Desulfatibacillum aliphaticivorans DSM 15576: one gene and its partner. The protein of the gene in region 1 interacts with the protein of each later gene in a pairwise test. Links are inferred from orthologs where the notes say so. Each region holds a gene or a part of one and is shown in the gene's direction. Other genes may lie near its edges. The genes, in order: gyrA and gyrB.

Region 1 (4,144 bases):
TCAGGACGTTCATCAACAACAGCACCCTGCTTGAGACCATCAACCAGCACATAGACGATTACGGGATTGTGATTTCCGGCGCAGAAATCACGCAAGCCGCCTCCCAGATCGGCCAGTTTGTGGGCGGATTTCTCCTGGACTCCGGCAAGGCCGTCGTATCCAATGTTCTCAACTTTGTGCTTAACTTCCTCTTTATGGTCCTGATAATATTCTTTATATTGATAGACGGCGGCAAGCTGGTGGACTATTTGGTGGACATGTCCCCCCTGCCCCAGGATCAGGACGAGAAGCTGGTGGCCAAATTCAAGGATATGTCCGGCGCCGTCATTTTGGGCAACGGCGTGTGCGGATTGGCCCAGGGGATATTGGGCGGCGCGGTTTTCGCCCTGTTCGGCCTGCCCTCTCCGTTTTTATGGGGCGTGGTCATGGGCATCCTGGCCTTTTTGCCCATTGTGGGAATCGGCGTGGTCTTCCTGCCTGCGGCGATCATTATGTTTATCCAAGGAAAAATCGCCACGGGCGTATTCTTCATTATCTTTTACTCGATTCTGTCCTTTTCCGTGGAATACGTCATCAAACCCAAGCTTGTGGGAGACAGGGTCCAGATGCACCCCCTGCTGGTCTTTTTGGCCATCATGGGCGGCCTGAAAATCTTCGGCATCCTGGGCGTCATCTACGGCCCCCTCATCGTCACCTTCTTCCTCACCCTGGCCGACATCTACCGCGCCAGCTACAAAGCCATTGTGGAAGCATAAAGCCCTGACGTAGCATGCAATGCCAGAAATAGCAGGTGCCGGGGGCCTGTCACTACATTCCGATTTATGCGCACCATGCTAGGGTGGCCCAGGCAAGGCAGTTTTTGCCTGGGTCCGTCAGGACAAAAGGTGCGGCCTCGTTGGTCATTTAAAACCAATGAGTTGGGGCGGAAGACGGCGTTATTTAAAGCCAACAAAAAACTTCCCCCGGGGCCATACGCCCGCCAGGCGTTCCAGGTTTCCAATTTCTTTTGGGGGCGCGCCTTTTGTTGCTACGCAACCCCGGCAGGATACTGCTCTGCGGGGCTACCCAAATAAGTATACAGGACAAGCCGTGACGCCGCTTGGCGCCGAAATCCTATGCTTTTTGGGATTGTTTAGCGACTCGCTCAAATATTATCCGGGGAGATAAAAATTCGGCTGATCCATCCCAAGACGAACCATTGAAAAAACCTAAATGCAAGGTCTGATGAAGCCCCTGAAAACCCAAAAAATACCGGCCGTTATGAAGCAGTTCTTTCATGGCGAAAATCCCTTAAAAGCCTTGACTATCGTGGATTTGTCGACTAAAAGTATATATTTCCTCGTACAGGAATCAGGTCTAAAAAAGAGGCCGGAAAATCCTTCCGGCCTCTCTTGTCGAGACAATCTTTCCACTTACAGGAGTAACCATGGATTTGGGAGAAAACATGCTCGAAATAAGCATCGAGAGCGAGATGAAAAAATCGTATCTCGATTACGCCATGAGCGTGATTATAGGCCGCGCCCTGCCGGACGTGCGGGACGGCCTAAAACCGGTTCATCGGCGTGTGCTTTTCACCATGCATGAACTAAAAAACGATTATAACAAGCCGTATAAGAAATCCGCCCGCGTCGTCGGCGACGTCATGGGTAAGTATCACCCCCACGGCGATGCGGCGATATACGATACCATGGTGCGTATGGCCCAGGATTTTTCCCTGCGCTATCCACTGGTTGACGGCCAGGGCAACTTCGGGTCCATTGACGGAGACCCTGCAGCCGCCATGCGTTATACGGAAGTCCGGATGCAAAAGATGGCCCACGCCATTTTGGAGGATCTGGACAAGGAAACCGTGGATTTCATCCCCAATTACGATGAAACCATACAAGAACCCACGGTCCTGCCCACGCGGATTCCCAACCTGTTGGTGAACGGCTCGGCCGGCATCGCGGTTGGCATGGCCACCAATATTCCGCCCCACAACCTGGGGGAGATCACGGACGCCCTGTGCGCGCTCATAGAAAATCCCAAGCTGATGCCTGAGGAGCTGCTCCAATATGTTCCCGGGCCGGATTTTCCCACGGGCGGCATTATCTACGGCAGGGCCGGCATTCACAGCGCTTATTCCACGGGCCGGGGCATCATCAAGATTCGCGCCCGCATCATGGTGGAAAAGGACAACCGCACCGGCAAGGAAACCTTGGTGGTGACGGAGCTGCCCTACCAGGTGAACAAAGCCAGGGTGATTGAAAAAATCGCCCACCTCATGAAGGACAAGGTGATAGAAGGCCTGGCCTTTGTGCGGGACGAGTCCGACCGGGAGGGTATGCGCATTGCCATGGGCTTGAAAAAAGATGAGATGGCATCCATCATCATCAACAAGCTCTACAAGCACACCCAGTTGGAAAACTCCTTCGGCATCATCCTGCTTTCCATCGTCAATAACAGGCCCGAGCTGCTCAATCTCAAAGAAACGCTCCAGTACTTCATCGCCCACCGGAAGGTGGTGGTGATCCGCCGGACCAAATATGAGCTTGCCAAAGCCGAAGCCCGTGCACATATTTTGGAAGGCTACAAGATAGCCATCGATAATCTGGACGAGGTGGTGAAGCTCATCCGGGCCAGCAGCACGCCTTTGGAAGCCCGGGAAGGCCTCATGGCCAGATTTGACCTCACCCAGATTCAGGCCCAGGCCATTTTGGACATGCGCCTGCAAAAGCTCACCGGCCTGGAAATCGAAAAGGTGGAGGAAGAGTATCGGGAATTGATCAAAGCCATCGCCCGGTACAAGGAAATCCTGGCAAGCGACCAACTGGTGCTGGAGATCGTTCGAGACGAATTGCTGGAAGTCAGAACCGAATACGTGGACGAACGGCGGACGGAAATCGTGGACGACGAAGGGGAAATCACCATCGAAGACATGATCGTGGAAGAAGACATGGTGGTGACCATCTCCCATCGCGGCTACATCAAGCGCAATCCCCTGACCCTGTACCACAGCCAGCGCCGCGGCGGCAAAGGCAAGATTGGCATGGGCACCGGGGATGAAGACTTCGTCTCCCGTCTTTTCGTGGCTTCCACCCATCACACCCTGCTCTTTTTCACCAACCTGGGCAGGGTGTACTGGAGAAAGGTCTACGAAATTCCCCAGGCCGGAAGGGCCGCCAAGGGCAAGTTCATATCCAACCTGCTCAATCTTGCTCCTGACGAGCAATTGGCCACCGTGCTGGACGTGAAAGAGTTCGAGCCGGGATACAACATTATCATGGCCACCAAAGACGGCATCATCAAAAAGACCGATCTTCTGGCGTACAGCAATCCCAGGTCCAACGGAATCATCGCCCTGAGCCTCGGTGAAGGAGACCAGCTCATCGCAGCCCGCATAAGCGACGGCACCCAAAACGTATTTTTGGGCTCCGCCTTCGGCAAGTCCATTCGTTTCCACGAATCGGACGTGCGGGCCATGGGCCGCGTTTCCCGGGGCGTCAAGGGCATGACCCTCGCCGCCGGAGACCACCTTGTGGGCATGGAAGTGCTGACTCACGGCAAAACCCTGTTCTCGTGCACGGAAAACGGATTCGGAAAGCGCACGTCCCTGGACGAATACCCGCTGCAGAAGCGCGGCGGCAAGGGCGTGATCACCATCCGCACCCACGAGAGGAACGGGGCCGTGGTTTCCATCCTGGTCGTCTCCAACGACGATGACCTGATGCTCATGACCGATGCGGGTAAGATTATCCGTATGCCCATGGGGGACATCTCGGTGATCAGCAGGAACACCATGGGCGTGCGCCTCATGGGCATGGAGCCGGGAGAAAAGTTGATCGGCGCCCAGCGGCTGGCTGAAAAAGACGAGGAGAAATAACAATCGCATGGCATATACTCTCAACAAAAGCATAGACGAGTTGCAGGTTGCTGTTGTTGGCGGAGGAAGCTGGGGCACGGCCCTGGCCCAGTTACTGGCGTCCAAGGGCTATAAGACCTCCTTATGGGTTTTGGAGGAAGAAGTCGCCGAGTCCATAGCCAAGGAGCGGGAAAACAAGGTGTTTTTGCCGGACATCAAATTGTCCGAAAACATCACGCCTTCCCTGAATCTGGAAGAAGCCCTGAAAGACAAGGACATGATCGTCAGCGTGGTTCCCTCGGA
Region 2 (7,289 bases), on another replicon or contig:
ACTTTAAAGACAAATTCGAAGCCCTGAAAAGGGCCTATGAAAATTTTATCGGCGTGGAATATCTGGTGGATTTCTCCGTCCAATCCCCGTCCACGGACACCATAGCCGTGACGCCTGATAATATTCCCTTCCGCACGGATGACGGCCACATTCTGTTCCGGCCGGGCGGACACGGCGCCTTGCTGAAAAATCTCAATACCCTGGATTACGATATCATCTTTATCAACAATATTGACAACGTCGTTCCCGACCGCTTGAAGGCCGAAAGATCCCGATGGAAAAAGGCCTTGGGCGGTTTCATGGTCTTCCTCCAGGACCGGACTTTCAAATACATCCGAATGCTTTCCCGGGAGGACGCCAATTTTACCATGCTTAACGAAGCCGTGGACTTTGTCTCGGACTTATTCGGCCTGAAATCCCATTTTCACGGCCTGACCCCCGAGGCAACCAGAGAGACTGTCCTTAAGCTGCTTAACCGGCCGGTCAGGATTTGCGGCATGGTTAAAAACGAGGGCGATCCCGGGGGCGCCCCTTTTTGGGTGCGCGGAAACGACGGCGCCACGACCATCCAAATCGTGGAAAGCGCCCAGATCAATAAGGAATCCCAAAAATCCGTGGATATTTTTTCGTCGTCCACCCACTTCAACCCCGTGGACGTGGTTGTCGGAGTTACGGATTATCAGGGAAACAAGTTTGACCTGACCGACTTTGTGGATAATGATGCGGTTTTTATTTCGGAAAAATCCCTGGAGGGGCGGCCCTTAAGGGCCCTGGAACGCCCGGGTTTATGGAACGGGTCCATGTCGGGCTGGAACACGGTTTTCGTGGAAGTGTCCAAAGCCTCCTTTAATCCGGTTAAAACCGTAAACGACCTCCTTCTTCCGTCTCATCAGGTATGATTTTTTCTTATTTTATGCTATGGTAAAAGGTCCTGGATTTGGCGGCTGCGGACTGTTTAAATCCAGGACGGCAACATTGACGATTAATCGGGACTTATTAACAAAGAAAAAATTCCTGTTCAAAAGCCCCGGTTTTTCAGCGCCTGATTCACAAGGGTGTCAACATATTTTCAAAAATTTATTTTCAATTATTTTAAAGACCTATTGCTTTTTTTGAAGATATGAAATATCCTTATTTTTATTATGAAGTTTTTAGAATAAACTAAAATAATATCACTCTGGAGAACGCCATGCAGTTTTCAATCAGCAAGGAAATCTTTCTGGACGGCATAACAAAAGTGCAGGGAATCGCGGGTAGAAAAACCACCTTCCCCATCACAGCCAATGTGCTTATCTCTGCCCAGGGCTCCACCATCACCTTGGTGGCCACTGATTTGGAAATCGGTTTTAAAGGCCATTATCCAGCCACAGTGGAAGAAGAAGGCACTATCACCATTCCGGGAAAAAAGCTGTTTGAGATAGTCAGGGAGTTTCCCCACGGCACCGTGGATGTTCGGGACCTGGAAAACGGCTGGGTGCAGATCTTCAAGGACAAGGTCCAATACAAGATCGTCGGCATGGATCCCAATGACTTTCCAAAACTGCCTGAAGTGGAAGGGATGGAGCTTTTTGAACTGGATTCCCTGGTGTTCGCCGACATGATCGAAAAAACCAATCTGTCCGGCGGCATGAGTTCAGAGGAAAAACGGCCCCATCTCATAGGCGTGTACCTGGAAAAAATCGTCCAGGAGGAGAAAAACGGCCTGCGTATGGTTTCCACAGACGGCAACCGCCTGGCCAGGGTGGACTATATACCGGACGAAGGCATGCAGCCGCCTGCTTTTGACGGCGCCAAGGGAGTCATCCTGCCGAAAAAGGTGATGACCGAAATCCTTCGGGTGTCGGAAGGCGGAGGAAAGATAAGCCTTGGGGTGCAGAAGAACTATTTCGTCATTCAAAAGGAGGCCGAAACCATCATCGGCAGACTGGTGGAAGGGGAATATCCCGACTATAATCTGGTCATCCCTAATGATCTGGAAACTTTTTTCGAGATTGAAAAGCAGCCTTTTGTTTCCATTTTGAAAAGAATGTCTATCTTATGTTCTGAGCGTTACAGGGCCGTCCGATTCAAGGTGGATCCCCAGCGCCTGGAAGTAAGCGTGAATAACCCGGAATTGGGAGATTCCAATGAAGAAATGCCCATTGCTTTTAATGGCGGGGCATTTGAAGCGGCCTTTAACCCCCGTTTTTTTGTGGACGCTTTAAATCCTATGAAAAGCGACATGATCAAGGTTAATATCCTGGACTCCAGCAAGCCCTGCATTCTGGAAGGCTCTGAAGATCCGAGATATCTGTCCGTCATCATGCCCATGAGAATGTAAAATAATGACACAAGAATACACCGCTGAAAATATCAAGGTCCTACAAGGACTGGAAGCCGTTCGCAAAAGACCTTCCATGTATATTGGAAACGTCAGTACCGAGGGTTTGCATCACCTTGTTTACGAGGTTGTGGACAACAGTATCGACGAAGCCATGGCCGGGTATTGCGACCATATCCAGGTGACTATTCATGAAGACAATAGCGTCACCGTAGAGGATAACGGCCGCGGCATCCCGACGGGCATGCATAAGACGGAAGGCATTCCCGCCGTGGAAGTGGTTATGTGCAAGCTCCACGCCGGCGGTAAATTCGACAACGCGACGTACAAAGTCTCCGGCGGCCTCCATGGCGTCGGCGTCTCCGTGGTGAACGCCCTGTCCGATTTTCTGGAAGTGGAAATTTACCAGGGAGGGGAGATTTATTATCAAACCTACTCCAAGGGAGGGAAAACCAGCGAGCTTGAGGTCATCGGCAAGACCAAAAAGCGCGGCACCAAAATCCACTTCGCGCCCGACACCACCATTATGACCGATGAGGATTACCAGTACGCCATCCTGAGCAAGAGGCTGCGTGAACTGGCGTTCCTCAACGCGGGCATCAAGATCACCCTGGAAGACGAACGCTCCGACGAGGAGAAAGAGGAATTCCTGTATAAGGGCGGCATCATATCCTTTGTGGAATACCTCAACAGAAGCCGGACCACCCTGCACAAGCCCATTTTTATGGCTGGCGCCAAAAGCAATATTGAAATTGAGGTGGCCCTGCAATACACCACTGCGTTCTCCGAAAGCATCCTGACCTTCGCCAATAACATCAACACGGCGGAAGGCGGAAGCCACTTGATCGGCTTTAAAGCGGCCCTCACCAGGACCATCAATCAATACGCTTCCAGCGATAATGTCGCCAAAAACGCCCAAACAAAAATTTCAGGCGACGATGTTCGCGAAGGCCTGACAGCTATTGTGAGCATCCGCATTCCAGATCCTCAGTTTGAAGGCCAGACCAAAACCAAATTGGGCAATAGCGAAGTAAAAGGCCTCGTGGAAAGTTTGGTCAATGAGAAATTGGGCGCCTTCTTTGAGGAAAATCCCTCCATCGCCAAAAAAATGGTCATGCGCGCGGTGGAAGCCGCCAGAGCCCGGGAAGCAGCTCGCAGGGCCCGGGATTTGGCTCGTAAAAAAGGCGCGTTAAACGACTCCACCCTGCCGGGCAAGCTGGCCGAATGCCAGATTTCAGAGCCCAAGCTGAGAGAGCTGTTTCTGGTTGAGGGCGACTCGGCCGGCGGCTCCGCCAAGCAAGGAAGGGATCGTAAGTTCCAGGCTATTTTGCCGCTTAAAGGCAAGATCCTGAATGTGGAAAAAGCCCGGTTCGACAAAATTTTGCAAAGCGACGAAATTAAAAATATGATCACCGCCTTGGGCACCGGCGTGGGCGCCGAGGAATACGACATTAAGAAAATCCGGTATCATAAAGTCATCATCATGACAGACGCCGATGTCGACGGCTCTCACATCCGCACTTTGCTGCTGACTTTTTTCTATCGTCAATTGCCCGAAATTCTGGACGAAGGCTTTTTGTATATCGCCCAGCCTCCTTTGTATCGCGTGGGAAAAGGAAAGGCGGCCAAATACCTGAAAGACGATCAGGAAATGAGTGAATACCTCCTGAGGCGCATTTGCGAATCCAGAAGCATCAGGAGAACCACCGAAGACAAACCCATGGCCGAGCATCAGATGTATTTGTTCCTGTGCGATCTTACCGAGTACGTCACTACTTTGCAGAGGTTGGACAGGCGCGGCATCCCAGCCGACATGGCGGAAGAAGTCATCAAGGCCGGCATCATATCCAAGACCGGACTCAGGGATGAAGCCAGGATGATTGAGCTTCGGAATAATCTCATTGCCAAGGGATACGAAGTCAGCGAGTTGGATTATTCAGACGAACGGCGGGTGTACGAGTTGATGGTCACCCCGCTTCCCAAAGCCCAAGGGCAGGGCGACACCAGCGAAGTATCCATCTATGACAAGCTGGAGCCCATTAAAATCGGCCGCGGTTTTATTTATTCATCCGATTTTCAAAAATGCGCTGTGCTCAGCAAAAGAGCCTTGGATGCAAACGGCGACGCCTTTGTTGTTTGGTCCAGGGGCAAAGACGAAGAAAAAACAGTGGAGCTGCCCAATAAGGAAGAACTGCTTCATCACTTGATGGAAGAGTCCAAAAAAGGCATCAGCCTGCAGCGGTACAAAGGTTTGGGCGAAATGAACCCGGACCAACTGTGGGAAACCACCATGGATCCTGAAAAAAGACGGCTGGTCAAAGTCAAGGTGGAAGACGCCATTGAGACGGACGAAATGTTCCGCCTGTTGATGGGCGACGAGGTGGAGCCCCGCAGGGATTTCATCCAGAGCAACGCCTTGGAGGTCACCCAGCTGGATATTTGATTTCAGGTGAAATTCCGCTTGATTATTTTTTTTTGGGGGAGAACTCATTTTTATTGAGTCTCCCCCAATGTAATTTTTTAGATCCCTGTTTGAGGGGGAAAATCGGACGTAGTATTAGCGTCAGCTGCTATGAATAAACTGGAAAAAGACAAAATATTGACCCGGGTCCGCAGGCCCGGAAGATACCTGGGAACAGAGATCAATTCCGTCCATAAGTCGCCCGAAGAGGTTAAACTGCAGGTCGCACTGGCTTTTCCCGATCTTTATGAAATTGGAACCTCCCATTTCGGAATTCAGATTCTCTACAGCATTTTAAACGGCAGGGAAGACATCCTGGCCGAAAGGGTTTACGCGCCTGACGACGACCTTGAAAAACTGCTGGGCGAAGAAAAAATTGATCTCTTCACTTTGGAAAGCCATCGTCCTTTAAAGGATTTTGACTGGATAGGAATCAGCCTGCTTTATGAGCTTAATTACACCAATATGCTCACTATGTTGAATCTGTCCGGAATTCCATTTTACTCTAAAGATCGCGGCGATGATCAACCTTTAATCATAGGAGGCGGTCCGTGCGCCTGCAATCCGGAGCCGATTGCCGATTTTTTTGACGCTATATTGATTGGAGACGGAGAAGAAGCCATCCTCGAAATGGCTGATGCTTGGCTGGAATGGAAAAATAAGGAAAATCCTGTAAAAAGCGATCTTCTGGACAAACTGGCCGAAATCCGCGGAGTCTACGTACCTTCCCATTTTGAGTTTGACGCAGTATCAGAAAAACTCACTCCTAAGCCCGGCAAGCAAAGCTCCGTCAAAAGAACGATTATTCCGGATTTAAATGCAACGTATTTCCCTATAGATCCCATCGTTCCTTATTCCAATCCGGTGCATGATCGGCTGCGCCTGGAAATTTCCCGCGGGTGCGGCAGGGGATGCCGTTTTTGCCAGGCCGGGATGATTTATAGGCCAGTGCGGGAGAGAACGCCGGAGAACCTCATGGAGTATGCCCGCAAATCCCTGACTCAAACCGGGTATGAGGACATATCCCTCCTGTCCTTAAGCGTGGGGGATTATTCCTGTCTGGATTGGCTCATGAGCGGAATCATGAAGGAATTCAGCAAGCAGCAGGTGGCGGTTTCTTTACCATCCATGCGTGCGGGAACCCTTACCCGCCCTTTGATGGAAGAGATCAAAAAGGTCCGTAAGACGGGATTTACCATAGCGCCGGAAGCCGGAACCCAGCGCTTGCGGGACGTCATCAATAAAAACATCAGCGAAGAGGAAATCATTCAAACCGTTTCCGACGCTTTCTATATGGGGTGGAAGCTGATTAAGCTGTATTTCATGATCGGCCTTCCCACGGAAACCCAGGAAGACGTCCAGGGCATCGTGGACCTGGTGCACAAATTAAAGGATTTGGCCGGAAAGAAAGCCGACATCACCGCCAGCATCGGGGTGTTCGTGCCTAAGCCGCACACTCCGTTTCAATGGGCTCGCCAGATTTCCATTGAGGAGGCGTGGGAGCGCCTGGATTACATCAAAGACAGGCTTAAACGGCCCGGCGTTAAAACAAAATGGCAAAATCCCCAGGTCAGCGTTATTGAAGGGGTATTTTCCCGTGGGAACAGAAAACTGGCCCCTTTGCTGGTCGACGCCTGGAATAAAGGCGCCCGGTTTGACGGCTGGTCCGATCATTTTGATTTTCATCTGTGGCGGGAACTCATGGAGGCCGACAGCATAAATCCGGACGACTATATAGGCGGCAAACCGACGGAAGAGCCTTTGCCCTGGGATCATATAGACATGGGCGCCACGAAGAAATTCCTCCAAAAGGAGTTGCAAAAGGCCCTGGACGTGGAAAAAACCCCGGGCTGCAGCAAGGAAACCTGCTCCGGTTGCGGGGTGTGCGATTTTTCCAATATACAGCCTATATTTTCAAAAAGTCCTGAAAAAGTCGAAAACCAGGAATCCGAGGAGGGCTCGGAGAATATAAACTATAGGAAGCTGATGGTTTATTATTCCAAAACAGACGACGCCCGCCACCTGGGCCATTTGGAAATGATCAGCCAGGTGCACAGAGCCTTGCGAAGAGCGCGCATACCCATGATGTATTCCAAGGGATTCCACCCCATGCCCAAGGTCTCGTTTTCTCAGGCCTTGCCGGTGGGAATGGAAAGCCTGGAAGAAAATTTTATCATAACTGTAGACAGCCGCTTTCAGCCCGAGTACATGTTGGAGCGCCTTGAAGGGCGGCTGCCCGAGGGTTTGGAAGCGTTCCGGTGCGAACCCTTTACCAAAGGAGCCAGGGCGGGAGAGCCGGACGTTATATATTACAAGGTTAGGCTCGAGCCGGAGCATGATGAAAAAATAATGGCCTTTAGCGAGGCGAAAGAGTATATTGTAACGCATACGAATCATAAGGGAAAGCAATGGGAGCTTGATCTGGCCCAATTGGTTGAAATACAATCAATGGGGGATGGAGCCTTTTTCTTGTCTGTAAAAAATATTCCGGGAAAGAGCATCCGGCCC

Evidence for each region.
Region 2: the proteins of gyrA (region 1) and gyrB interact in binary tests that used the Escherichia coli proteins (3 or more experiments, as listed by UniProt). The link is inferred for Desulfatibacillum aliphaticivorans DSM 15576 from one-to-one orthologs.

What each region holds. Positions count from the first base shown.
Region 1 is NZ_AUCT01000006.1:85,357-89,500, reverse strand. Bases 1,079-4,144 are described here. They hold gyrA (DNA gyrase subunit A), read left to right. Parts: upstream 1,079-1,426; coding sequence 1,427-3,862; downstream 3,863-4,144. Other genes in these bases: G491_RS0106630 (NAD(P)H-dependent glycerol-3-phosphate dehydrogenase), read left to right, coding at 3,870-4,144. Also shown: G491_RS0106640 (AI-2E family transporter), read left to right, coding at 1-755. UniProt on the Escherichia coli protein: A type II topoisomerase that negatively supercoils closed circular double-stranded (ds) DNA in an ATP-dependent manner to maintain chromosomes in an underwound state.
Region 2 is NZ_AUCT01000013.1:61,074-68,362, reverse strand. What follows is about bases 1,978-5,043. They hold gyrB (DNA topoisomerase (ATP-hydrolyzing) subunit B), read left to right. Parts: upstream 1,978-2,324; coding sequence 2,325-4,763; downstream 4,764-5,043. Other genes in these bases: G491_RS0114095 (TIGR03960 family B12-binding radical SAM protein), read left to right, coding at 4,893-5,043; dnaN (DNA polymerase III subunit beta), read left to right, coding at 1,978-2,320. Also shown: G491_RS0114110 (DUF4301 family protein), read left to right, coding at 1-899; more of dnaN, read left to right, coding at 1,190-1,977; more of G491_RS0114095, read left to right, coding at 5,044-7,289. UniProt on the Escherichia coli protein: DNA gyrase negatively supercoils closed circular double-stranded DNA in an ATP-dependent manner to maintain chromosomes in an underwound state.